Regions from separate parts of the Cronobacter condimenti 1330 genome, predicted to be linked through region 4. Evidence: predicted binding sites of a transcription regulator. Region 4 holds the regulator's gene; each other region holds the start of a gene.
The links. Region 4 encodes PurR, which represses purine synthesis genes. Its sites were predicted from a motif close to CANGCAAACGTTTGCNTG; they were not measured.
Positions count from the first base shown of each region.

Region 1: the regulator PurR is predicted to act here: its motif matches at 2,655-2,672, upstream of glyA (serine hydroxymethyltransferase).
Region 2: the regulator PurR is predicted to act here: its motif matches at 1,999-2,016, upstream of purT (formate-dependent phosphoribosylglycinamide formyltransferase).
Region 3: the regulator PurR is predicted to act here: its motif matches at 3,936-3,953, upstream of aroL (shikimate kinase AroL).

Region 1 is NZ_CP012264.1:3,250,313-3,255,966, forward strand. It holds gene AFK62_RS14840 (3-phenylpropionate MFS transporter) at 1-297, opposite strand, end outside; gene AFK62_RS14845 (carboxymuconolactone decarboxylase family protein) at 421-798, opposite strand; gene AFK62_RS14850 (MerR family transcriptional regulator) at 853-1,215, opposite strand; gene glyA (serine hydroxymethyltransferase) at 1,285-2,538, opposite strand; gene hmpA (NO-inducible flavohemoprotein) at 2,862-4,052, shown strand; gene glnB (nitrogen regulatory protein P-II) at 4,181-4,519, opposite strand; gene glrR (two-component system response regulator GlrR) at 4,618-5,654, opposite strand, start outside.
Region 2 is NZ_CP012264.1:2,533,684-2,539,337, forward strand. It holds gene AFK62_RS11515 (tellurite resistance TerB family protein) at 51-734, opposite strand; gene yebF (protein YebF) at 857-1,204, opposite strand; gene AFK62_RS11525 (YebG family protein) at 1,555-1,923, opposite strand; gene purT (formate-dependent phosphoribosylglycinamide formyltransferase) at 2,056-3,234, shown strand; gene AFK62_RS11535 (bifunctional 4-hydroxy-2-oxoglutarate aldolase/2-dehydro-3-deoxy-phosphogluconate aldolase) at 3,284-3,922, opposite strand; gene edd (phosphogluconate dehydratase) at 3,982-5,654, opposite strand, start outside.
Region 3 is NZ_CP012264.1:1,060,537-1,066,190, reverse strand. It holds gene mak (fructokinase) at 1-612, opposite strand, end outside; gene rdgC (recombination-associated protein RdgC) at 739-1,650, shown strand; gene ppnP (pyrimidine/purine nucleoside phosphorylase) at 1,684-1,968, opposite strand; gene AFK62_RS04890 (AroM family protein) at 2,052-2,729, opposite strand; gene yaiA (protein YaiA) at 2,992-3,183, opposite strand; gene aroL (shikimate kinase AroL) at 3,236-3,760, opposite strand; gene AFK62_RS04875 (DUF2076 domain-containing protein) at 4,128-4,904, shown strand; gene AFK62_RS04870 (YaiI/YqxD family protein) at 4,901-5,356, opposite strand; gene AFK62_RS04865 (DUF421 domain-containing protein) at 5,356-5,654, opposite strand, start outside.
Region 4 is NZ_CP012264.1:1,942,160-1,947,813, reverse strand. It holds gene AFK62_RS08930 (MFS transporter) at 1-1,110, opposite strand, end outside; gene cydH (cytochrome bd-I oxidase subunit CydH) at 1,375-1,464, opposite strand; gene purR (HTH-type transcriptional repressor PurR) at 1,757-2,782, shown strand; gene punR (DNA-binding transcriptional activator PunR) at 2,801-3,715, opposite strand; gene punC (purine nucleoside transporter PunC) at 3,827-4,990, shown strand; gene cfa (cyclopropane fatty acyl phospholipid synthase) at 5,290-5,654, shown strand, end outside.

The sequences.
Region 1 (5,654 bases), 1.3 Mb from region 4:
TACGACAAACAGCCAGGCGGTCTGATGACCGAACCAGAAACCGAGCGCAAAAAGCAGCGTCAGCGCTGCCAGCAGGCGCAGTGCAAACACTAAACGGGAAGGATCTTTGACGCGTGGGGCCAGCAGCAGGCTGCCGAGAAAGCGTGCGATAAGGCCTGAGCCAAGCAGCAGACCGATGGTTTCTGGCGGTACGCCGACGCCGGCAAGCCAAACGCTCCAGAAAGGCAGAAAAATACCGTAGCTAAAAAAGTAGGTGAAATAGCTGAGCGCCAGCCAGCGCGTGGATTGCAAAACCATGATTCCCTCCCGTTTCGGAGGCGTTAGTCTGGCGGGAAAGCCTGGGGGTTGCAAGCGATGCATAACATCGTCATAACATTACGCATGGGAAGACAAAAAGGCCACCGCAGCGGCCTTTTTCGGTTATACACCCGCTTCGGCGAAGACCGTTTTAGCGGTAAACATAGCGTTAAGCGCTGCCGGAAAACCGGCGTAAAGCGCCATCTGGATAATCACTTCAATGATCTCCTCGCGCGTGCAGCCTACATTAAGCGCGGCATGCAAATGCACCGCAAGTTGCGGCTGCGCGTGGCCTATCGCCGTCAGCGCCGCGACGGTTGCAAGCTCCCGACTTTTGAGTGACAGCCCCGGCCTGCTGTAGACATCGCCAAAGCCAAATTCAATAACGTAGCGCCCGAGATCCGGGGCGATATCGGCAAGCGCCGCGATAACCTTTTCGCCCGCCGCGCCGTCGATTTCCGAGAGCCGCGCAAGGCCTGTGTCATAACGTGATGAAGTCATACCGTTCTCCTTTTGTGTGTGCGGATAACGGTAAAACTTCGAGTAAACTCCAGGTCAAGCGCTGTTTTTTAACAGCGTCTGATCGTAATACGCCATCTTCTCTTTCAGACGCGCCAGATGCTCGGTCTGCTGCGCAAGCCGCGCTTCCAGACGTAAGGCATGTTCCGCCAGCAACGCGCGCCGTGCGCCTGCGGTAGCGTCCCCCTGCGCACGCAACAAGGCGTAACGCTGGATCTCCTCAAGCGGCATGTCCGTCTCTTTCAGGCGTTTAATAAACGCCGCCCAGTCGAGGTCGGCGCGCCGGTAGTCGCGATGCCCGCTGCTATTACGCGCGGGCACCAGCAATCCCAGCTTTTCGTAATAGCGCAGCGTATGCGCGCCAAGCCCGCTGAGGGCAGCGAATTCCTGAATGCGCATGGCTCTCTCCTGTAGGTTTACGCCATAAAAAAAGGCCGCGCGAGGCGGCCCTTGTCGGACGATAAACGCTTACGCGTAAACCGGGAAGCGCGCGCAGACGTCCAGGACTTTACCTTTGACGCGCTCAATAACCGCTTCGTCATTGATATTGTCCAGAATGTCGCACATCCAGCCAGCCAGCTCTTTGACTTCCGCTTCTTTAAAGCCACGGCGGGTCACCGCCGGAGAACCGATACGGATACCGGAGGTCACGAACGGGCTCTTCGGATCGTTCGGCACGCTGTTTTTGTTAACGGTAATGTTTGCACGGCCAAGCGCAGCGTCAGCTTCTTTACCGGTCAGGTTTTTGTCTACCAGATCCAGCAGGAACAGATGGTTTTCAGTACCGCCGGAAACCACTTTGTAGCCACGGTTCAGGAACACTTCTACCATTGCTTTGGCATTTTTCGCGACCTGCTGCTGGTAAACTTTGAATTCTGGCTCCATCGCTTCTTTCAGCGCGACCGCTTTCGCCGCGATAACGTGCATCAGCGGGCCGCCCTGCGCGCTCGGGAACACGGCAGAATTCAGTTTCTTGTACAGTTCTTCACTGCCGCCTTTAGCAAGGATCAGGCCGCCGCGCGGGCCCGCCAGCGTTTTATGCGTTGTGGTGGTCACCACGTGCGCGTGCGGCACCGGGTTCGGGTAGACGTCAGCGGCGATGAGGCCTGCCACGTGCGCCATATCGACGAACAGGTACGCGCCAATGCTGTCAGCGATTTCACGCATTTTTGCCCAGTCCACGATACCGGAGTAAGCCGAAAAGCCGCCGATGATCATTTTCGGTTTATGGGTCTGCGCCTGCTTCGCCATATCGTCGTAGTCAATTTTACCGGACTCGTCGATACCGTAAGGGATGATGTTGTAGAGCTTGCCGGAGAAGTTAACCGGTGAGCCGTGCGTCAGGTGGCCGCCCTGCGCCAGGTTCATACCCAGCACGGTGTCGCCCGGTTGCAGCAGCGCGGTGTAGACCGCGAAGTTCGCCTGGGAGCCAGAGTGCGGCTGCACGTTCGCGTAGTCAGCGCCGAAGAGTGCTTTCGCGCGGTCAATCGCCAGCTGTTCGACGATATCGACATATTCACAGCCGCCGTAGTAGCGTTTGCCCGGATAGCCTTCGGCATATTTGTTGGTCAGCTGAGAGCCCTGAGCCTGCATTACGCGCGGGCTGGTGTAGTTTTCGGAGGCGATCAGTTCGATGTGCTCTTCCTGACGTACTTTCTCCTGCTCCATAGCCTGCCACAGTTCGGCATCATAATCGGCAATGTTCATTTCACGCTTTAACATCCGCATCTCCTGACTCAGCTGACAATAAAAAGGTACTGCAATTAGGGGCCCTTTAGGGCAACGGGCAACAGTGTAAACCGATTGGAAGCGTGAAGATAGGTCTTGACAGAGGTTTTTACGCAAACGTTTGGCATGGCGTGGCGCAAGGGTTTGAACGTTTAAGCAAGGCCGCGCTTTACGCGACTTATTTTCATCATAAACCTGTATTTTTTTCATCCAGTGTGACGCAGGTCTGATGGTGGGATAAAACCATTTACAACGTGCAGGTATTTTTAATAAGATGCATTTAAAATACATTTTATAAAAACCGGAAGGAAGCAATCATGCTGGATAGTCAAACCATCGCTGTCGTTAAATCCACAATCCCCCTGCTGGCACAAACCGGCCCGAAACTCACCGCCCACTTTTATGACCGGATGTTCACCCATAATCCGGAGCTAAAAGAAATTTTTAATATGAGCAACCAGCGCAACGGGGATCAGCGTGAAGCGCTGTTCAACGCTATCTGCGCTTACGCCACGAATATTGAAAACCTTGCAGCCCTGCTGCCTGCGGTAGAAAAAATCGCTCAAAAACACACCAGCTTTAATATTAAGCCAGAGCAATACAATATTGTAGGCGAACATCTGCTGGCCACGCTTGATGAGATGTTCAGTCCGGGCCAGGAGGTGCTGGATGCCTGGGGCAAAGCGTATGGCGTGTTAGCGGGCGTGTTTATTCATCGCGAAGCCGAGATTTACCAGAGCAATACGCAAAAAACCGGCGGCTGGGAAGGCACCCGCGCGTTCCGTATCGCCAGCAAAACACCACAGAGCGAGATTGTGACGAGCTTTGAACTGGAGCCCGTCGATGGCGGCCCAGTCGCAGATTACCTGCCAGGCCAGTACACTGCCGTCTGGATCAAACCGGAAGGGTTTCCGCATCAGGAAATACGTCAGTACTCACTTACCCGCAAGCCGAATGGCAAGAGCTATCGCATTGCGGTCAAACGCGAAGGCGAAGGTCAGGTGTCGAACTGGCTGCATCAGCATGCGCAGCCGGGCGATATCATTGAGCTGGCCGCGCCGGCGGGCGATTTCTTTATGAAGGTAGATCCGCAAACGCCGGTGACGCTTATCTCCGCAGGCGTCGGTCAGACGCCGATGCTCGCGATGCTTGATACGCTGGCGAGCGCCCGCCACCCGGCGCAGGTGAACTGGTTCCACGCGGCGGAAAGCGGCGATGTGCATGCGTTTACCGATGAAGTGCTCGAACGCGGCGCGCAGTTGCCGCATTTCACGAGCCACATCTGGTATCGCGTCCCGAGCGATGCCGACCGCAGCGCAGGCCGTTATAACAGCGAAGGGCTGATGGCGCTTCATGACCACAAAGCGCATGTCACCACGCCTGGTATGCAGTTTTATGTCTGCGGCCCGGTGAAATTTATGCAGTTCGCCGCCGAGCAGTTAGTAAGCCTTGGCGTGGATAAAGAGAACATCCATTACGAATGTTTCGGTCCCCACAAGGTGCTGTGAGTGTTCGCGACGGTGAGTCATGGCGGGTGGCGCTTCGCTAATCCGCCTTACGACGTTCGCGCTCTCACCAGGTTCTACAGGCATAAAAAAAGCAGGTCCACTGACCTGCTTTTTTACGTCTGGCGCGGTTAAATTGCCGCGTCGTCTTCCTCACCGGTACGGATACGCACCACGCGGGCTACGTCGAAAACGAAAATCTTGCCGTCGCCGATTTTACCGGTCTGGGCGGTACGAATAATCGTGTCGACGCAGGTATCGACGATATCATCGGTCACCACGATTTCAATTTTCACTTTCGGCAGGAAATCCACCATATATTCCGCGCCGCGATAGAGCTCGGTGTGCCCCTTCTGACGACCAAACCCTTTGACCTCGGTCACCGTCATCCCGGTGATCCCGACTTCCGCCAGCGCTTCACGTACATCATCGAGTTTGAAGGGTTTAATAATCGCATCAATCTTTTTCATGGTGGATCCTTAATTCCTGCCAGCGCCTGCACGGCGATTCAATTCGCGTAATCGGTTGCTCAAATTACCATACCTTACGGCGGTTTGGGCATCAAAAACTACTCTTTAAAATCATTCGCCTCAAGCTCATGGCGGGCCAGTAATTTATAGAACTCAGTGCGGTTGCGCCCCGCCATTCGCGCGGCATGCGTGACGTTTCCTTTGGTAATTTGCAGCAGTTTGCGCAGGTAATTAAGCTCGAACTGATTGCGCGCCTCAACAAACGTCGGCAGCACCGTGTTTTCGCCTTCCAGCGCCTGCTCCACCAGCGCCTCGCTAATCACCGGTGCCGAGGTCAGCGCCACGCACTGCTCAATCACGTTCACCAGCTGGCGCACGTTGCCCGGCCAGCTTGCCGCCATCAGGCGCTTCATCGCGTCGGTTGAGAAGCTGCGCACAAAGGGTTTATGCCGGTCCGCCGCCTGGCGCAGCAGATGAGTCGCCAGCAGCGGAATATCTTCCGCACGTTCGTGCAACGCCGGAATCTTCAGGTTCACCACGTTGAGACGATAAAACAGATCTTCGCGAAACTCGCCGCGCGCCATCGCTTTTGGCAAATCGCGGTGCGTGGCAGAGATAATCCGCACATCGATATCAATGTCGCGGTTGCTGCCGAGCGGACGCACCTTGCGCTCCTGCAAAACGCGCAGGAGTTTGACCTGCAACGGCACCGGCATATCGCCAATTTCATCAAGAAATAGCGTGCCGCCTTCAGCAGCCTGAAAGAGGCCTTCACGGCTGCTTACCGCGCCGGTAAAGGCGCCGCGCGCATGGCCGAACAGCTCTGATTCCAGCAGTTGCTCAGGAAGCGCGCCGCAGTTAATCGCGATAAATGCGTTTTTCGCGCGCGGGCTGGCGTTGTGGATGGCCTGCGCGAGGATTTCTTTACCAGTACCGCTCTGGCCGTTAATCAATACGCTGACATCCGACTGCGCCACCATATGCGCCTGCTCCAGCAGACGCAACATCACCGGGCTGCGGGTGACAATCGTCTCCCGCCACTGTTCATCGCCCGCGGGTGCCACATGAGCCAGCGCATCATCAATCGCTTTATAGAGCGCGTCTTTATCAACGGGTTTGGTGAGAAAACTGAACA
Region 2 (5,654 bases), 590 kb from region 4:
AAACCCGCGCGCGTTGCAAGCGAAACATGCCTCTTTAACGCATTATCTGCTTATCCTGGCAGCGCTTTTTTCTCCTGCTGGATGTCGCGCTCAATCTCTTCACGGACTTCCTGCGGGATTTTCAGGGCATCGCCGAGTGCCTGCAGGTAGCTACGCTCCATAAAGTGGTCGATATCAATCGCCGCACAGCTGAGAAAATAAAGCTCCAGCGCTTCTTCTTCGTTTTTCACATCAGCGGCAAGGCGCATCGGGTCGAGTGGCTGATTAATCGCCTGCTCGACCAGCACGCGGCCCTGCTCTTCAATGCCGGCTTCCTGTAACTGTCGCTCAATCGCCGCGCGCTCCTGGTCATCAATATGCCCGTCGCTTTTGGCGGCAAACACCAGCGCCAGAATCAACCGCTCGGCGCGGCGATCGACAGGCGTCGCCTGTTGCCCATATTGCGGCTCGTCCTGGTGCGCGGCGCGGATTTTATCTTTGTACTTATTCCAGAGAACGGTACCGGCCACTGCGCCGCCGCCTACCAGCAGCGCGCCGCCGCCATATTTCGCGAGCAACTTGCGTGAAGATTTGCTGGCGACCAAAAGACCAGCCAGCCCGCCCAGCGCGCCGGGAGTGATCAACTTACTGAGCCCTTTGGAGCGCAGGGCATCCTGTATTCCCCCCGCACTGCCTGACGACCCGGCGCCACTCTGCCCTAACATTGACTGAAGTTGTGTCAACCAGTTGCTCATTCTGTTCCTCCGCACGGATAAGTGATAACCCAAGCGTAAGCGAGCAGACGTCAAGATGTGTCGGGAACCGCAAGGAAGGGAAAAGACGCGGCACGCCGATGGGCGAGCGCGCCGCAGGAAGATTAATGCTGGTAGTGGGCAAGGCCTTTCTTGCAGTCGACCGTCACCTGATAATGAATATCTGTATTTTTGCCGCGGACGGTGAGTGGCACTGTCCACTTATCGTCTTTACCGACGATCGCTTTGCTGTTGATCCAGGCAACCGGATCGGCCTGACCGAGCGTTTTCTGATCGTCAGCCCATTTGACAATACGGTTTTGCAGATAGTCGCGCTTGACGCTTGCGACAATGCCCTCTGCCGTCATGCCCTCACAGGTCGGGAAATGCACCTGACGCGGATCGTCTGCATGCGCGGTGGCGGTAGCGGCAAGTAATGCAAAGGAAATCAGGGCTCCTGCTGTTTTTTTCATCGTGCTTCTCCGAAGACGGGGTGATGAAAAAAGTCTGGTACAAAACCAGCGAAGCGCAAGCGAACCCCACAAAATGAAAGGTTAATAGCAGGACAGGGAAATGACGAAGGCCCGAAAGAACAACCTTCAGACCAGGTAAAGCAATGGAGCGCGCATGGACTGTACGCGCAAAACCACACGCGAAACCACACGCGAAACGTACATGGCAAAGCCGCCCAGCATCAGGGGGAAATCGCAGGAAATACGACGACAAAACAGGGCAACAAGAAACGTGACAACAGCGCGCCGTAAAGCCGCAAAAAACCGCGCCGCTGACGATACTGCCGTCAGCGGCACAGCGAAGGACGTGATTACGCCGCTTTTGTGCGTTTACGCGCGGTGTGCAGCGCAACAGCGCCCTCTTCACCCTCTGCGTGTTCGTCACTTTCAGCGGGTTCGTCCTGTGCAGGTTTTGCCTCGCCATCGGTTTGCTCGCTGGTTTCCTGCGGCAGACGCCCGGTGCGCACGATCGTGCTGAGGTTGTCTTTCTGCTCGGCCATCCACAGTGCCAGCTTCTCTGTCTGGCCTTCCGCCAGTTCAACCGGCGACTGCGCAAGCCAACCTTCCAGGGCCTCCGCTAAATCGAGCATTTTGTCCCAGGCGTCGGCTTCCTTTTTACTGGCAAATGACATTTTTTCCACACCCTCACGGATTACGACGTATTTAATTTCTACCGCCATGTTGCAACTCCCGTTACTGTATTTATATACAGTATACCGCCGTTTTTCATGGAATGCAAATGGCACACACTGCGCAAAGCAAACGTTTTCGTATATACTGCCGCCAGAATTTCACACAGCAGGAATGCAGCTATGGCAATGTTAGGAACCGCTCTGCGTCCGTCAGCAACCCGCGTTATGTTGCTTGGTTCAGGGGAACTGGGAAAAGAAGTCGCGATTGAGTGTCAGCGCCTGGGAATCGAAGTGATCGCCGTTGATCGCTATGCCGATGCGCCGGCCATGCAGGTGGCGCACCGCAGTCATGTCATCAATATGCTCGACGGCGCCGCGCTGAAAAATCTGGTCGCACAAGAGATGCCTGATTTTATCGTGCCGGAGATCGAAGCCATCGCCACCGACGCGCTGGTCGAGCTTGAACAGCAGGGCCAGCGCGTGGTGCCAACCGCCCGTGCCGCACGCCTGACCATGAACCGCGAAGGCATTCGCCGCCTCGCCGCCGAAGAGCTGGGCTTGCCCACCTCCCCCTATCGATTTGCTGATAACGAAACGCAGTTTCGCGAAGCCGTCGCACACATCGGCCTGCCCTGCATCGTGAAGCCCGTGATGAGTTCTTCGGGTAAGGGCCAGAGCTTTGTTCGCAGCCTCGATGCGCTCGACGCCGCCTGGCAGTATGCCCAGCAGGGTGGACGCGCGGGCGCGGGCAAAGTCATTATCGAAGGTGTCGTGAAGTTTGATTTTGAAATCACGCTGTTGACCGTAAGCGCGTCAGACGGTGTACATTTCTGCGCGCCTGTCGGTCATCGTCAGGAAGAGGGCGACTACCGTGAATCCTGGCAGCCGCAGCACATGAGCGATGTGGCGCTGGCCCGCGCTCAGGACATCGCCCGGAACGTTGTGCAGGCGCTCGGCGGTTACGGCGTGTTCGGTGTGGAGTTGTTTGTTTGCGGCGACGAAGTGGTATTCAGCGAAGTCTCTCCGCGTCCGCACGATACCGGTATGGTGACGCTTATCTCGCAAGATCTCTCAGAGTTTGCCCTGCATGTACGCGCCTTTCTCGGCCTGCCGGTGGGCGACATTCGCCAGTATGGTCCGGCGGCCTCGGCGGTTATCCTGCCGACGCTTAAAAGCGATGACGTGAAGTTTGCCGGGATTTCCGGTGCGCTTGGCGCAGGGTTGCAACTGCGGCTGTTCGGCAAGCCGGAAATCGACGGCTCGCGTCGTCTGGGAGTGGCGCTCGCCACTGGCGAGACCATCGAGGATGCCGTTGCGCGCGCAAAAGCGTCTGCCGCCAGCGTCACGGTGAAAGGCTAAAAAAAAGCGCCGCTCACGGGCGGCGCCTTTTATCGCTTTGCGTAAAAACTTACTGCGCGCCTTCAACCGCTTCGCGAGCAAGTTTCGTGATGCGATCCCAGTCGCCGGCTTCCATCGCGTCTGCCGGTACCAGCCAGGAGCCGCCGATGCACAGCACGCTTTTCAGTGCCAGGTAATCACGGTAGTTGGCCGGTGAGATACCGCCGGTCGGGCAGAAACGCACCTGAGAGAACGGACCTGCAATCGCCTGCAGCGCTTTCGTGCCGCCGTTGGCTTCCGCCGGGAAGAATTTGAATTCTTTCAGGCCGTAATCCATACCCAGCATCAGTTCAGAAACGGTGCTGATACCCGGGATAAGCGGGATAGAACCTTCCGTTGCCGCTTTCAGCAGCGGCTCGGTCAGGCCCGGGCTAATCGCAAACTGCGCACCCGCTTCCGTGACTTCTTTAAGCTGCTCTGCGTTCAGCACGGTGCCCGCGCCGATAATAGCGTCCGGCACTTCTTTCGCAATCGCACGGATAGCGTCCATTGCGCACGGGGTACGCAGCGTCACTTCCAGCACGCGTACGCCGCCTGCCAGTAGCGCTTTTGCCATCGGGACCGCATGCTCCAGCTTGTTAATCACAATAACCGGCACGACCGGACCGCTTTTCAGGATCTGTTCGGCACTCGTTTTCCAGTTTTTCATCTGTGGATCTCTCCCGCCATTTTTATAAGAGGGTGTGGTGCACGCCTGCGCACCAATAATTAAAAGTCGATGCAGGTCGCGCCCTGCTCTGCCCCGGACAGTTTTTCACGCAGTGCGCCGAAGAGCTCGCGCCCCGTTCCCACGCGCTGTGCGCTGAGATCCGGGTGGAAAGCCTCGCGTTGTGAAAGCGTCGCGTCGTCCACCAGCAGCGTCAGTTCACCGGTCTGGCCGTTTACGCGGATAATGTCGCCATCGCGCACTTTCGCAAGCAATCCGCCGTCGTAGGCTTCCGGCGTGACGTGAATGGCTGACGGCACTTTTCCCGACGCGCCAGAGAGGCGACCATCCGTGACCAATGCAATTTTGAAACAGCGGTCCAATAATACACCAAGCGGTGGCATAAGTTTATGTAATTCTGGCATACCGTTCGCTTTTGGCCCCTGATGGCGCACAACCACCACGCAGTCGCGGTCCAGCAGCCCGGCCTCGAACGCCGGCAACACGTCATGCTGGCTCTCGAAAACCACGGCTGGCGCTTCTACCACCTGGTTTTCGACCGGCACGGCGGAGGTTTTCATGACCGCGCGACCAAGGTTACCGCTCAGCACTTTGGTGCCGCCGTGCTGTGAGAACGGCTTGTCGACCGTGGCGATGATGGCATCATCCAGCGATGCTGCAGCCCCGTCGCGCCAGGCGAGTTCGCCGTTATTGAGCCACGGCTCCTGGGTGTAGCGCGTCAGGCCAAAGCCCGCCACGGTGTTAACATCTTCATGCAGCAGCCCGCCTTTCAGCAGTTCGCGCATCAGTACCGGCACGCCGCCTGCAGCCTGGAAGTGGTTAATATCCGCCGGGCCGTTCGGGTAGAGACGCGCCAGCAGCGGCACCGCTTCGGAGAGCTCGGAGAAATCGTCCCAGTTGATGATGATGCCGGCTGCGCGCGCCATCGCCACCAGATGCATGGTGTGGTTGGTCGACCCGCCTGTAGCGAGCAGTGCCACAATACCGTTCACAACGACTTTTTCGTCAACCAGTCTGCCAAGCGGCATCCAGTCATTGCCATTGCCGGTAAGCCGCGTGACCTGGCGTGCGGCGGCGGCGGTCAGCGCGTGGCGCAGCGGCGCGTCCGGGTGCACAAACGAGGAGCCTGGCAGTTGCATCCCCATAAATTCGATCACCATCTGGTTGGTATTGGCGGTGCCGTAGAACGTACAGGTGCCCGGTTCGTGATAAGACGCCGCTTCTGATTCCAGCAGCGCGGCGCGATCAACTTTCCCTTCAGCGTAAAGCTGGCGAATACGCACCTTCTCTTTATTCGGCAAACCACTCGACATCGGACCGGACGGAATAAAGACGCCCGGCAGATGGCCGAATGAAAGCGCAGCCATCACCAGCCCCGGCACGATTTTGTCGCATACGCCCAGATACAGCGCGCCGTCGAACATGTTATGAGACAGGCCGACCGCGGCTGACATGGCAATCACTTCCCGGCTCAGCAGCGACAGTTCCATGCCGTCCTGGCCTTGCGTCACGCCATCACACATTGCCGGTACGCCGCCTGCGACCTGCGCCACCGCGCCGACGCTATGCAGCGCGTCCCGGATCTGCTGCGGGTAGTTTTCATAAGGCTGATGTGCGGAGAGCATGTCGTTATAGGAGGTGATGATGCCGATATTGTTACGCAGCATGCTTTTCAGCGCCGCTTTATCATCCGGCTGGCACGCGGCGAAACCGT
Region 3 (5,654 bases), 880 kb from region 4:
CGGCTGGCCGCTCAGGCGGTGATAGTCGGTCGCAAACCCGGTTCCGGAGATATAGGTTTCGATGCAGCCCTGTTTGCCGCAATAGCACGGGACTTCTTCACGATAGCGAAGTTCGTCGTCGTCCATCCAGGGCAGCGGGTTATGGCCCCACTCGCCCGCGTTGCCGTTAGCCCCGATATGGCTGCGCCCGCCAAGCGCAATGCCGGACCCACAACCAGTGCCAATTATCACAGCAAACACGGTCTGCGCACCCGCCGCCGCGCCATCAACGGCCTCGGAGACGGCGAAACAGTTAGCATCATTGGCCAGACGCACCTCACGCGCGAGCCGCGCGCTCAGGTCTTTATCCAGCGCCTGGCCATTAAGCCATGTGGAGTTGGCGTTTTTCACTACGCCCGTATAGGGCGAAAGCGTGCCCGGTATCCCGACGCCCACCGTACCGCGCTCGCCCGTTTCGCGCTCCGCCAGTTCCACGAGCCCGGCGATGGTCTCGACCGTTTGTGGATAATCGTTGCGGGGCGTGGGCACACGGTGGCGAAAGCGCTGCTCTCCGTCGTCGCTGAGCGCAATCACTTCGGTTTTGGTGCCGCCTAAATCGATCCCAATACGCACGTCTGCTTCCTCATATTCAATGACTTACCAGGAGAGTAGATAACCTGCCCGTGAAAGGCAATGAAACACCGCGGCTGATTCGTTATCATGCCCGCTGCGTTTAACTACCAGGCCGTGGAAATTAACATGCTGTGGTTCAAAAATTTAATGGTTTACCGTTTAAACCGCGACGCCCCGCTGCGTGCGGATGAAATGGAAAAACAGTTAGCTGCGTTTACCTTCACCCCGTGCGGCAGCCAGGATATGGCAAAAACCGGTTGGGTTGCGCCTATGGGCGGCGGCAGCGACGCGCTGACCCACGCCGTCAACGGCCAGATTGTGATTTGCGCGCGTAAAGAAGAGAAGATCCTGCCTGCGCCGGTTATCAAGCAGGCGCTGGAAGCGAAAATCGCCCGTCTTGAAGCCGATCAGGGCCGTAAGCTTAAGAAAACGGAAAAAGATTCGCTCAAAGACGAAGTGCTTCATTCACTCCTGCCGCGCGCATTCAGCCGCTTCAGCCAGACCATGATGTGGATTGATACCGCAAGCGGACTGATTGTGGTGGACTGCGCAAGCGCGAAAAAAGCAGAAGATACGCTGGCGCTACTGCGTAAAAGCCTCGGTTCGCTGCCGGTAGTGCCGCTGACATTTGAAAACCCGATAGAACTGACACTCACCGAGTGGGTGCGCGCCAATAACGTGCCGCAGGGTTTTCAGCTGCTCGACGAAGCCGAGCTTAAGGCGATTCTGGAAGATGGCGGCGTGATCCGCTGCAAGAAGCAGGAGCTGGTAAGCGACGAAATCGCGGTGCATATCGAAGCCGGTAAAGTGGTGACCAAACTGGCGCTCGACTGGCAGCAGCGTGTGCAGTTCATGCTGTGCGACGATGGCTCGATCAAGCGCCTGAAATTCTCAGATGAACTGCGCGACCAGAACGACGACATTGCGCGTGAAGATGTGGCGCAACGCTTTGACGCCGATTTTACGCTGATGACCGGCGAGCTTGCGGCGCTGATCCAAAACTTAGTGGAAGCGCTGGGCGGCGAAGCCCAGCGTTAATACGCCCGCGTCGCCCCGCCCGGGGCGGCGCGTTTACAGATAACGGCAGAGATAAGACGTTGGCTCCGCCACCTGCAGATGAAACTCGCTGTGCCCCGGCACGTGAAAGACCTGCCCCGCCTCGTACGTTTTCCATTCGGTTTCGCCCGGCAGTAACACATTCAGCGCGCCGCTGATGACGGTCATCTCTTCTGGCTGCGCGGTGCTGAACGTATATTCACCTTCCGCCATCACGCCGACGCTGGCGCGGCCCGTGCTGCTGCTGGTGAAACCGATAGACTTCACTTTACCGGAAAAGTATTCATTACTCTGAAGCATAAGCAGGCCCTTATTAAAAAAATGGTTGGAAAAACAATATAGAGGGCCAGCCTGAGAGCTGTCACGCAAATTGTGACAGCCGCTCAGATAAGCAGTTCGGACGCAAGACGCGCCACCAGGACATTACTGAGCAGTACCGGCACATCAAGCGCCTTTTGCAAAAGATCCCGGTGTTTTTGATGAAAACCGAGGCAGTCGAGCAGCAGCACATCCGCGCCACGTGATAACAGTTCGCGCCCCGCGCCGACCAACTCTTCCGCGGTGCCGAAAAACGGATTTGCCAGCGCGTAATGCGGCGCGCTTTCCAGCACCTGCCATTTTTGTACCTGCGCGTCCATCAGTTCAGGAATAGGCAGAATCACGCCCACCTGATGCCCGTCGACAATCGACGCCACCAGCGGCGGAATGATGCGATCTGGCTCAAGCAGGATCGCGTTGCGCGCACGCAACCCCCGAAAGCGCAACGTGCTCATCAACAAAATAACGTCAAAGCCCTGGTTATCGAGTACTTCGATAATGCTTTGCAGTGCCTGCTGTGTTTTGGCCTTTGAGACCACAGCGGTCTCGTTATCCTTAAGCAGCGTAATCAGCGTCTCTTCCTCGCCTGTCGGGCCGTAATCTTCCATCACTTCTTCGCGCGACAATTTGCCCATCAGACTGATATGGGTAATGTGCTGTTCATCAATATGTTCGGTTAACAGCGGCAGCACCTCGCTGACAGGCACCACGCCGATGGTGAGTATCGCCAGAGTCGCACTCATTATTTATCGCCTTTTTTTACTGCCTCTCAGAGTAATAACGACACCTTTCGCCTGTTTCTTGAGCACAAGTGAAGGAGGAATCAAAAAGCGTAGCAGCTTTGCGGCACTGCACGGTGAAAAAAACCGCAACAGCGCCCGCCGCTAAAAAATAATCATAACGTATCGTTAACATTAGCTTTGGATTAAAGGTGTGATGCAAAACGGCAGGCGCTGTTTTTCAGACTGGCGGTAAGCGCAGCGTGACGCTTGCCGCCGACTGCGGTCAGGATTTATCGGGGTCTTCGTAGCGGCGCTTGGCGTCCAGCGCTTCTTGCTCGGTGGGATGTTCGCTGATAAGCGAATCGGGATCCGGGTGATCGGCACGCAGCTGATAGCTGGTGACGGTCTTACCCGGCACGCCTTTTTCAACGGGCACCACGCGCGCCTCGCGCGGATAGGGAGGTCTGGTCGGCATAGCTCTTCCTTTATTAACGGGGACGAGCTGTAAGTATAGACAATCCCGCCACTTAGCTGGCGCGTGCCAGTTGTAGCGCGGCGATAATACGCGTAACGATGTTTGCCGGGGTGTCAGCGGCGTCAATGACATGGTGCGCACATTCACGATAGAGCGCGTCGCGCACGGCCAGCACTTCCGCTATCTCTTCTGTCATCGGCTTACCGGTAAGCGTTGGGCGCTGTCCTTCTTCCGGGAACGCCTCAAGGCGCTGCGCCAGGACATCCACGGGCACGTTGAGATAAATCACCACGCCGTGCTGGCGCATAAATTCACGGTTTTCTTCCCGCAACACCATGCCGCCACCTGTCGCCACTACCGTCGCCGGTGCGCTCACCGCATGAAGCGCCTGGCTTTCACGGGCACGAAAGCCCGCCCAGCCTTCCTGTTCCACCACCTGCGCGACCGTCATTTGCGTCTGCTCCAGCAGCCAACGGTCAGTATCGGCAAAGCCGTACGCCAGCGCGCGGGCCAGCGCCTCGCCGGTAGTGGTTTTTCCGCAACCGCGTGCGCCGACTAAATAAATGGGTTGATTCATGGATGGATTACCTCACCTTTCACATACCGCGAAAGGGTCAAAACGCAGGCCATAAGCTGTGAGTTTAACAATAAACTAGTACACAAGACAGGCGTAAATTTAAACTTACAAAAATGTTGGCGTGACAGGAAAGCCCGCGCCGGATAACCTTTCTTTCCTCGGCGAAGTGTAAAGCCACGCTACCACTTGCCGGAATGCACAAAACGCGCCCACCTTACTTGAAAGCACCCGGTTAACACAACCCCACCGCTCGCCGCACCCGGTTACATATTTCTTATTTCCTTTACGTGCCGGATATTTACAAGTAACGATTTTTCTCCAGACTTAATACGTAATATTGACGCGTTCAATGACAGAGGGATGAATCATGCAATCTGAAGAGCAACGTCTGATTGACGGGCTTTTTGACCGGCTCAAAGCCGCCAGCGAAAACAGCGCGCCACGCGACGCGGACGCCGAACGCTGGATTGAGCAACATATGCGCACTCAGCCGGGTGCCGCCTATTACATGGCGCAAACTATTCTTATCCAGGAAGCGGCCATGAAACAGCTTAACGGTCGTATCCAGGCGCTGGAAGCCGAACGGGAACAGCAGAAGCAGGCGGCGAGTCGTCAGCAAAGCAGCGGCGGGTTCCTGGCAGGGCTCTTCGGCGGCGGTAAAAGCGAACCGGAAGCGCCGCGTGCGCAGGCAACGCCGCGCGGCTCCGACCCCATCCCCGGCGCGCAAAACTACCAGAGCGCACCGCCTGTGGGCTACGCTCAACAGGCGGCAGCGGGCCAGTATGCCAGCAACGCCCCACGCGGCGGCGGCTTTATGGCGGGTGCTCTGCAAACCGCCGCCGGTGTCGCCGGGGGCGTGGTGCTCGGCAATATGCTGACCAGCATGTTTAGCCATCATCAACCGGAAGAGATCGTCAACATCATCAACGAACCCGCGCAACCGGCGGATACTAGCCCGGTGAATGCCGTTGAAGATTACAACCAGGCCGACGACAGCCAGTTCCTGAATCAGGACGCCGGGTTACAGCAGGACAATGCCAACGACTACGTACCGGCCAGCAGCGAAGACGACTGGAATAACGACCTTGCAGGCGATGACTTTGGCGGCGACGATTTCGGCGGCGATGATGACAGCTGGGTTTAAGTTTTTCGCTTCTGGCTGCTAAGCCATTTATCAAGCTCAGCGGCGAACTGCTGGCGGTCGCGCTGGCTCAGGGCATCCGGGCCCCCGGTCTGGATGCCGCTGGCGCGCAGCGTATCCATAAAATCGCGCATCGTCAGACGTTCGCGAATGGTGGCCTCGCTGTAGCGTTCGCCGCGCGGGTTGAGCGCCACCGCCCCTTTTGCGATGACTTCCGCCGCCAGCGGTATATCCGCAGTCACCACTAAATCGCCAGGCTCACAGCAGCGGACAATTTCATTATCGGCCACGTCAAAGCCGGCAGGCACCTGGCGGGCGCGGATAAACCGTGACGGCGGTACGCGCAGCAACTGGTTAGCGATGAGGATAACCGGCGTTTCGGTACGCTCGGCGGCGCGGAATAACACTTCTTTAATCACTTTCGGACACGCGTCGGCATCCACCCAGACTGGCATTACGACTCCTGTTTGTCGGCGGGAATGATGGAGATTTTGCCATTTTTCTCAAGGATGGCGAATTTTATCTCCTCCAGGCGCTCAATCCCCTGGCTTGTGCGCGCCGAACTTAAAATATCCTCCCGCGAAATCCCCGATTTTTTCATCCGCATGGTCAGCAGATGCCCGTTCTCCACCAGAATCAGCGGTGAACCATCCAGCAGCAGATCGAGACGCGGAAAGGCGTTTTTCAGATAGTTCAGCAGGATATCAAGCACGATAAGCGTAATGATGGTAAGGGCCGCGCCGGTAAACGAAA
Region 4 (5,654 bases):
TAAGCCAAGTGCGGCAATCAGCGCCCCCATGACCGGCACCACGCTGTAGCCAAGCCCCGCATGAATGACCGCACCACCCGCCGCCGCACCCAGCGCGTTGCCAAGATTAAACGCACCGATATTTACCGAAGAGGACAGTCCCGGCGCTTCGCTGGCCACGCGCATCACGCGCATCTGCAGCGGCGGCACCACAGCGAACGTCGCTGCTCCCCAGACCACCATGGCGATCGCCGCGCCGATTTCGGTTTTCGCAAGCCAGGGGATCGCTGCCATGATAACGATAAGCAGCAGCAGAAAGCCCTTCAGCGTACCGCTCACTGAGCGATCCGCGAGGCGGCCCCCCAGATAGTTGCCGATGGAAAACCCGACGCCTATCAGCACAAGCATTGCGGTCACGAATGCCGCACTGGCATCAGTGATGTGGTGCAACACCGGCGCGATGTAGGTATAGAGCGTGAACATCGCGCCGGCGCCAAGCACCGTGGTCAGCAGCGCGCTTACCACCTGCGGGTGCATCAGCACCGTCAGCTCGCTTTTCACATCCGGACGCTCGCCGCTGCCGCCTTTGGGCAGGGAGAACCAGAGGCTCGCCATCGCCACCAGCCCAAGCCCGGCGGTCGCAAGAAACGACATACGCCAGCCTATCGTTTCACCAAGCCAGGTCGCGGCGGGAACGCCACCGATATTCGCGATAGTCAACCCCATAAACATGGTGGCCACGGCGCTCGCCTGCTTCTGTTTTGGCACAACACTTGCCGCGACGACCGAACCCAGCCCGAAGAACGCGCCGTGATTGAGACTGGTCAGGATGCGCGACGCCATCAGCGTCATGTAGTCAGGTGCCAGGGCCGAGAGCACATTGCCGAGGGTAAAAATCGCCATCAGGAAAATGAGCGCACTGCGTCGGGCGCGATGCGACAGCAGCAGCGTCATAAGCGGTGCGCCAACCATCACGCCGACCGCATAGGCGCTTATCAGCATACCGGCTGCGGGAATCGACACATTCACGCCATTCGCTATCACCGGCAGCAGTCCCATCGGGGAAAATTCGGTCGTGCCAATGCCAAAAGCACCAATAGCCAGTGCCAGTAACGGGAAATTGACTTTCATTAATTGCTCCAGAAATTGTACAACAGCGCCGAATACACCGGCGTAACAGCAGGACGCAGAAAGGATGGCATGTTCAGACCGAATCGATAAGTAACAAAAACAGCAAAATATTATTGCGTATATGTTAAAGATTACGCAAATAGTGTTATTAGCGAATCATAAGGGAATAACGTGAAAAAGAAAGGCAACAGCGAAGGAAAGTGCGTTAAGCGCAGGAATTGTATAAAGAGAGCGGGAGAACGGACGCGTTCTCCCGCGACACGCTTAATGCAGGATGGCAGTAAACGCGCCTGCCACAATTAAACCCAGCACAACAACAGTCGTCACCAGCGAAAATTTCAGATCGGTACTCATGGTATTCTCCTCAAAGACCCCACAAAAAACAGGTAGAGCGCATTTTTACATAATCGGGCCGAAAAATCCTGCGACATTTAACCAGATATGCGTTTTCCCTCTTCCCCTTTCGATAAAGATAAGCCAAAATTCGTCGCTACTTTATTCGGTACCGGCCATCGACCCCTCCTCACGCTAAATGTCGCGTTTCCCGGCATGCCGCACGTCCCCTCGTGGCACACAGGGGTGTGTACAGGCAAACGATTAACCCGTGATTTTACAGGGCTCAGCCAGGGGTCTGGAGTAATTATTAATGGCAACAATTAAAGACGTCGCGAAGCGAGCAAACGTTTCTACAACAACAGTCTCACATGTAATTAACAAAACCCGTTTTGTGGCGGAAGAGACGCGCAACGCGGTATGGGCAGCGATTAAAGAATTACACTATTCGCCAAGCGCCGTGGCGCGCAGCCTGAAGGTGAACCACACCAAATCTATCGGGCTACTCGCGACCAGCAGCGAAGCGCCCTATTTCGCAGAAATTATCGAAGCCGTTGAAAACAGCTGCTTTGCGAAAGGCTATACGCTTATCCTTGGCAACGCGCATAACAATCTGGAAAAGCAGCGGGCGTACCTGTCGATGATGGCGCAAAAGCGTGTGGACGGCCTGCTGGTGATGTGCTCGGAATACCCGGAGCCACTGCTGGCAACGCTTGAAGAGTATCGTCACATTCCGATGGTGGTAATGGACTGGGGCGAAGCCAAAGCGGACTTCACCGACTCGGTTATCGATAACGCTTTTCAGGGCGGTTATCTCGCGGGTCGTTATCTCATTGAGCGCGGGCATCGCGATATCGGCGTGATCCCGGGCCAGCTTGAGCGCAACACCGGCGTGGGACGTTTCTCCGGCTTTATGAAAGCACTGGAAGAAGCAGCTATTAACGTGCCGGAAAACTGGATTGTGCAGGGCGATTTTGAGCCAGAATCCGGCTACCGCGCGATGCAGCAGATCCTCTCGCAGCCGCAGCGCCCGACAGCCGTCTTCTGCGGCGGTGATATCATGGCAATGGGCGCGATTTGCGCCGCGGATGAAATGGGGCTGCGCGTGCCGCAGGATATTTCCATTATCGGCTACGATAATGTGCGTAACGCCCGCTTCTTTAGCCCGGCGCTGACGACAATTCATCAGCCAAAAGAGACGCTGGGCCAGACCGCCTTTAATATGCTGCTGGACCGAATCGTGAATAAACGCGAAGAGTCACAGACCATTGAGGTGCATCCACGCCTTATCGAACGCCGCTCGGTGGCGGACGGTCCGTTCCGCGACTATCGTCGTTAATCCCCGCCGGGAGCCTGTTTACGCAGGCTCCCGCAGCCACTCCCGGTTCAGCGTTTCACTGTCCCCCAGATAATCAAGCAACCAGCGCAGCGCGGGCGAGGCATCACTCTGGCGCCACGTCAGGCAACAGGCCGCATCAGGAAAGGGATTGTCCAGCGTCAGCGCGTGCCACGCCCCACTATCAAGCCATGGCTTCGCAAAGTGCGTCGGCACCATACCGATACAGAGCCCCTCGCCAAGCGCGTCGGCAGCGCAGTACCAGTCCGGCACCACCACGCGCCGTTGGTTATCCAGAAGCCAGGTGATGCGTTTGGGCAGCGAGCGCGAGGTATCCTCCAGCACCAGCGACGGGTAATCGCGCAGTTGATCGTCAGTCAACGCGCCCGCCTGTTGTGCCAGCGGATGGTGGCTCGCCACCACGCAGCGCCAGCTCAACGCCCCCATATCGCGAAACGCAAAGCGCCCGCCCCCGACCGGGATAGCCTGCGTGGCGCCGATGGCAAGCTCTACGCGCCCGTCGGCCAGGGCATCCCAGACGCCGTTAAACACCTCCTGCGACACCAGTAACTCCACATCGGAAAAGTGTCGGTAGAAATCGAGTACCAGACGGCGGGTACGTTCAGGGCGCACAATATTGTCCACGGCGATGGAAAGCTGGCCGCGCCAGCCGTTCGCTATCTGCTGGCACTGTTGTCGGGTGATCATCATTTTTTTGATAACAGAACGTCCTTCACGCAAAAACCAGCTGCCCGCAGGCGTCAGGACCACATCGCGGTGCCGACGCTCAAAGAGCGCTACCGCGAGCCACTCTTCGAGCTGACGTACCGTATAGCTGACCGCAGAAGGCACGCGGTGAAGTTCTGCCGCCGCCGCGCTGAAGCTGCCGTTGCGCGCCACGGCGTCCACCACTTCAAGAGAATATTCGGACCACATTTTCTGCCTGCAAAAAATTTGAACGGAAACGGCAAATATTAGCGTTTCACAAGCCGGATTGCACTCCGTACACTCCTGGCTCTTTCGCGTATTAAGAAGTGAGTTAACGTTATGCGACCTACAAAAGGATTTCTTTGCTGGCTCGCCGGGCTGAGTGTGCTTGGTTTTCTGGCGACCGATATGTATCTGCCGGCGTTCGCCGCCATCGAAGCGGATCTCCACACTGCACCTTCGGCCATCAGCGCCTCCCTAAGCCTGTTCCTTGCGGGCTTCGCGCTCGCGCAATTAGTCTGGGGCCCACTCTCTGACCGCTTTGGCCGCCGTCCTGTGCTGCTGGCAGGACTTGGGATTTTCGCCATAGGCTGTCTTGGCACCGTATGGGTGCAGAGCGCAGGCGCCCTGCTGGCGCTGCGATTCCTTCAGGCTGTCGGTGTTTGCTCGGCGGCGGTAAGCTGGCAGGCGCTGGTGACCGACCGCTACCCGGCCCAACAGGCACGCCGTATCTTCGCCACCATTATGCCGCTGGTCGGACTTTCTCCGGCACTGGCACCGCTGCTTGGCAGTTGGATCCTGAACCATTTTGACTGGCAGGCGATTTTCGTCGTGCTGTTTGCGATTACGCTGGTGTTAATGATCCCGGCGCTGCGTCTGCCTGCGGGCGCGCCGCAGGGCAACCACGACGGTGTACCGCTGAGCTTTGGCATGCTGCTGCGCTCTAAAGCTTACAGCGGCAATGTGCTTATCTATGCTGCCTGCTCCGCCAGCTTTTTTGCGTGGCTCACCGGCTCGCCGTTTATCCTTCACGAAATGGGGTACAGCCCGGCCGTGATTGGTCTGAGCTATGTGCCGCAAACAATTGCATTTATGGTGGGCGGCTACGGTTGTCGCAGCGCGCTGCAAAAATGGCAGGGAGAAAAACTTCTGCCCTGGCTGCTGGTGGGCTACGCGCTGAGCGTTGTCGCGACCTGGCTTGTGGGGTTAAGCGACACGGTGACGCTTACCACGCTCTTAATCCCCTTCTGCCTGATGGCGATGGCAAATGGCGCAATTTATCCTATTGTGGTGGCCGCGGCGCTGCTGCCATTCCCGCAGGCGACCGGGCGCGCCGCGGCGCTGCAAAATACGCTGCAACTGGGCTTGTGTTTTGTGGCGAGTCTGGTGGTCTCCTGGCTTGTGGCAACGCCGCTGCTTTCCACCACCAGCGTGATGCTGTCAACGGTACTGCTGGCGTGGCTTGGCTGGTACCTGCGCGGAGGCCGCGTCGCGCAGGGGTAATCAGGCGAGCGATAATATGCATTTTTTGTTATTAGCTTGCTAACCATCAACGGTTGAATCATCGAAAAGCGAGGCCTATACTGGTTCGCGGCTCTTTGATAATTACCATAAATATTATGTAGTAACGGGAGCCGCTGGCTCCCGTTTTTGTTTGGAATGACATTTCTGGCAAGGGTCATCCCCTTCCTCTGTTCTACGTCGGATATCAGGCTCACGGACCTTTCCGTGATATTTCTCACACACCGAAAATTGCGACTACGCTCTTTGAAGGTTCTGATCACAGTAGTGATGGAGAAGCTATGAGTTCATCGTGTATAGAAGAAATCAGCATACCGGACAACCACTGGTATCGCATCGCATCTGAACTGCTCAGCCGGGCCGGGATCGCCGTTAACGGCGCTGCGCCTTCCGATATCCAGGTGAAAAACCCTGATTTTTTTAAGCGAGTTTTACAGGAAGGCTCACTCGGGCTTGGCGAAAGCTATATGGACGGCTGGTGGGAATGCGAGCGCCTCGACCTGTTCTTCACAAAAGTGCTGCGCGCCGGGCTTGAAGACCAGCTGCCCCATCACCTTAAAGATACGCTGCGCATTCTGGGCGCCCGCCTGTTTAATCTGCAATCGAAAAAGCGCGCCTGGATTGTCGGTAAAGAGCATTACGATCT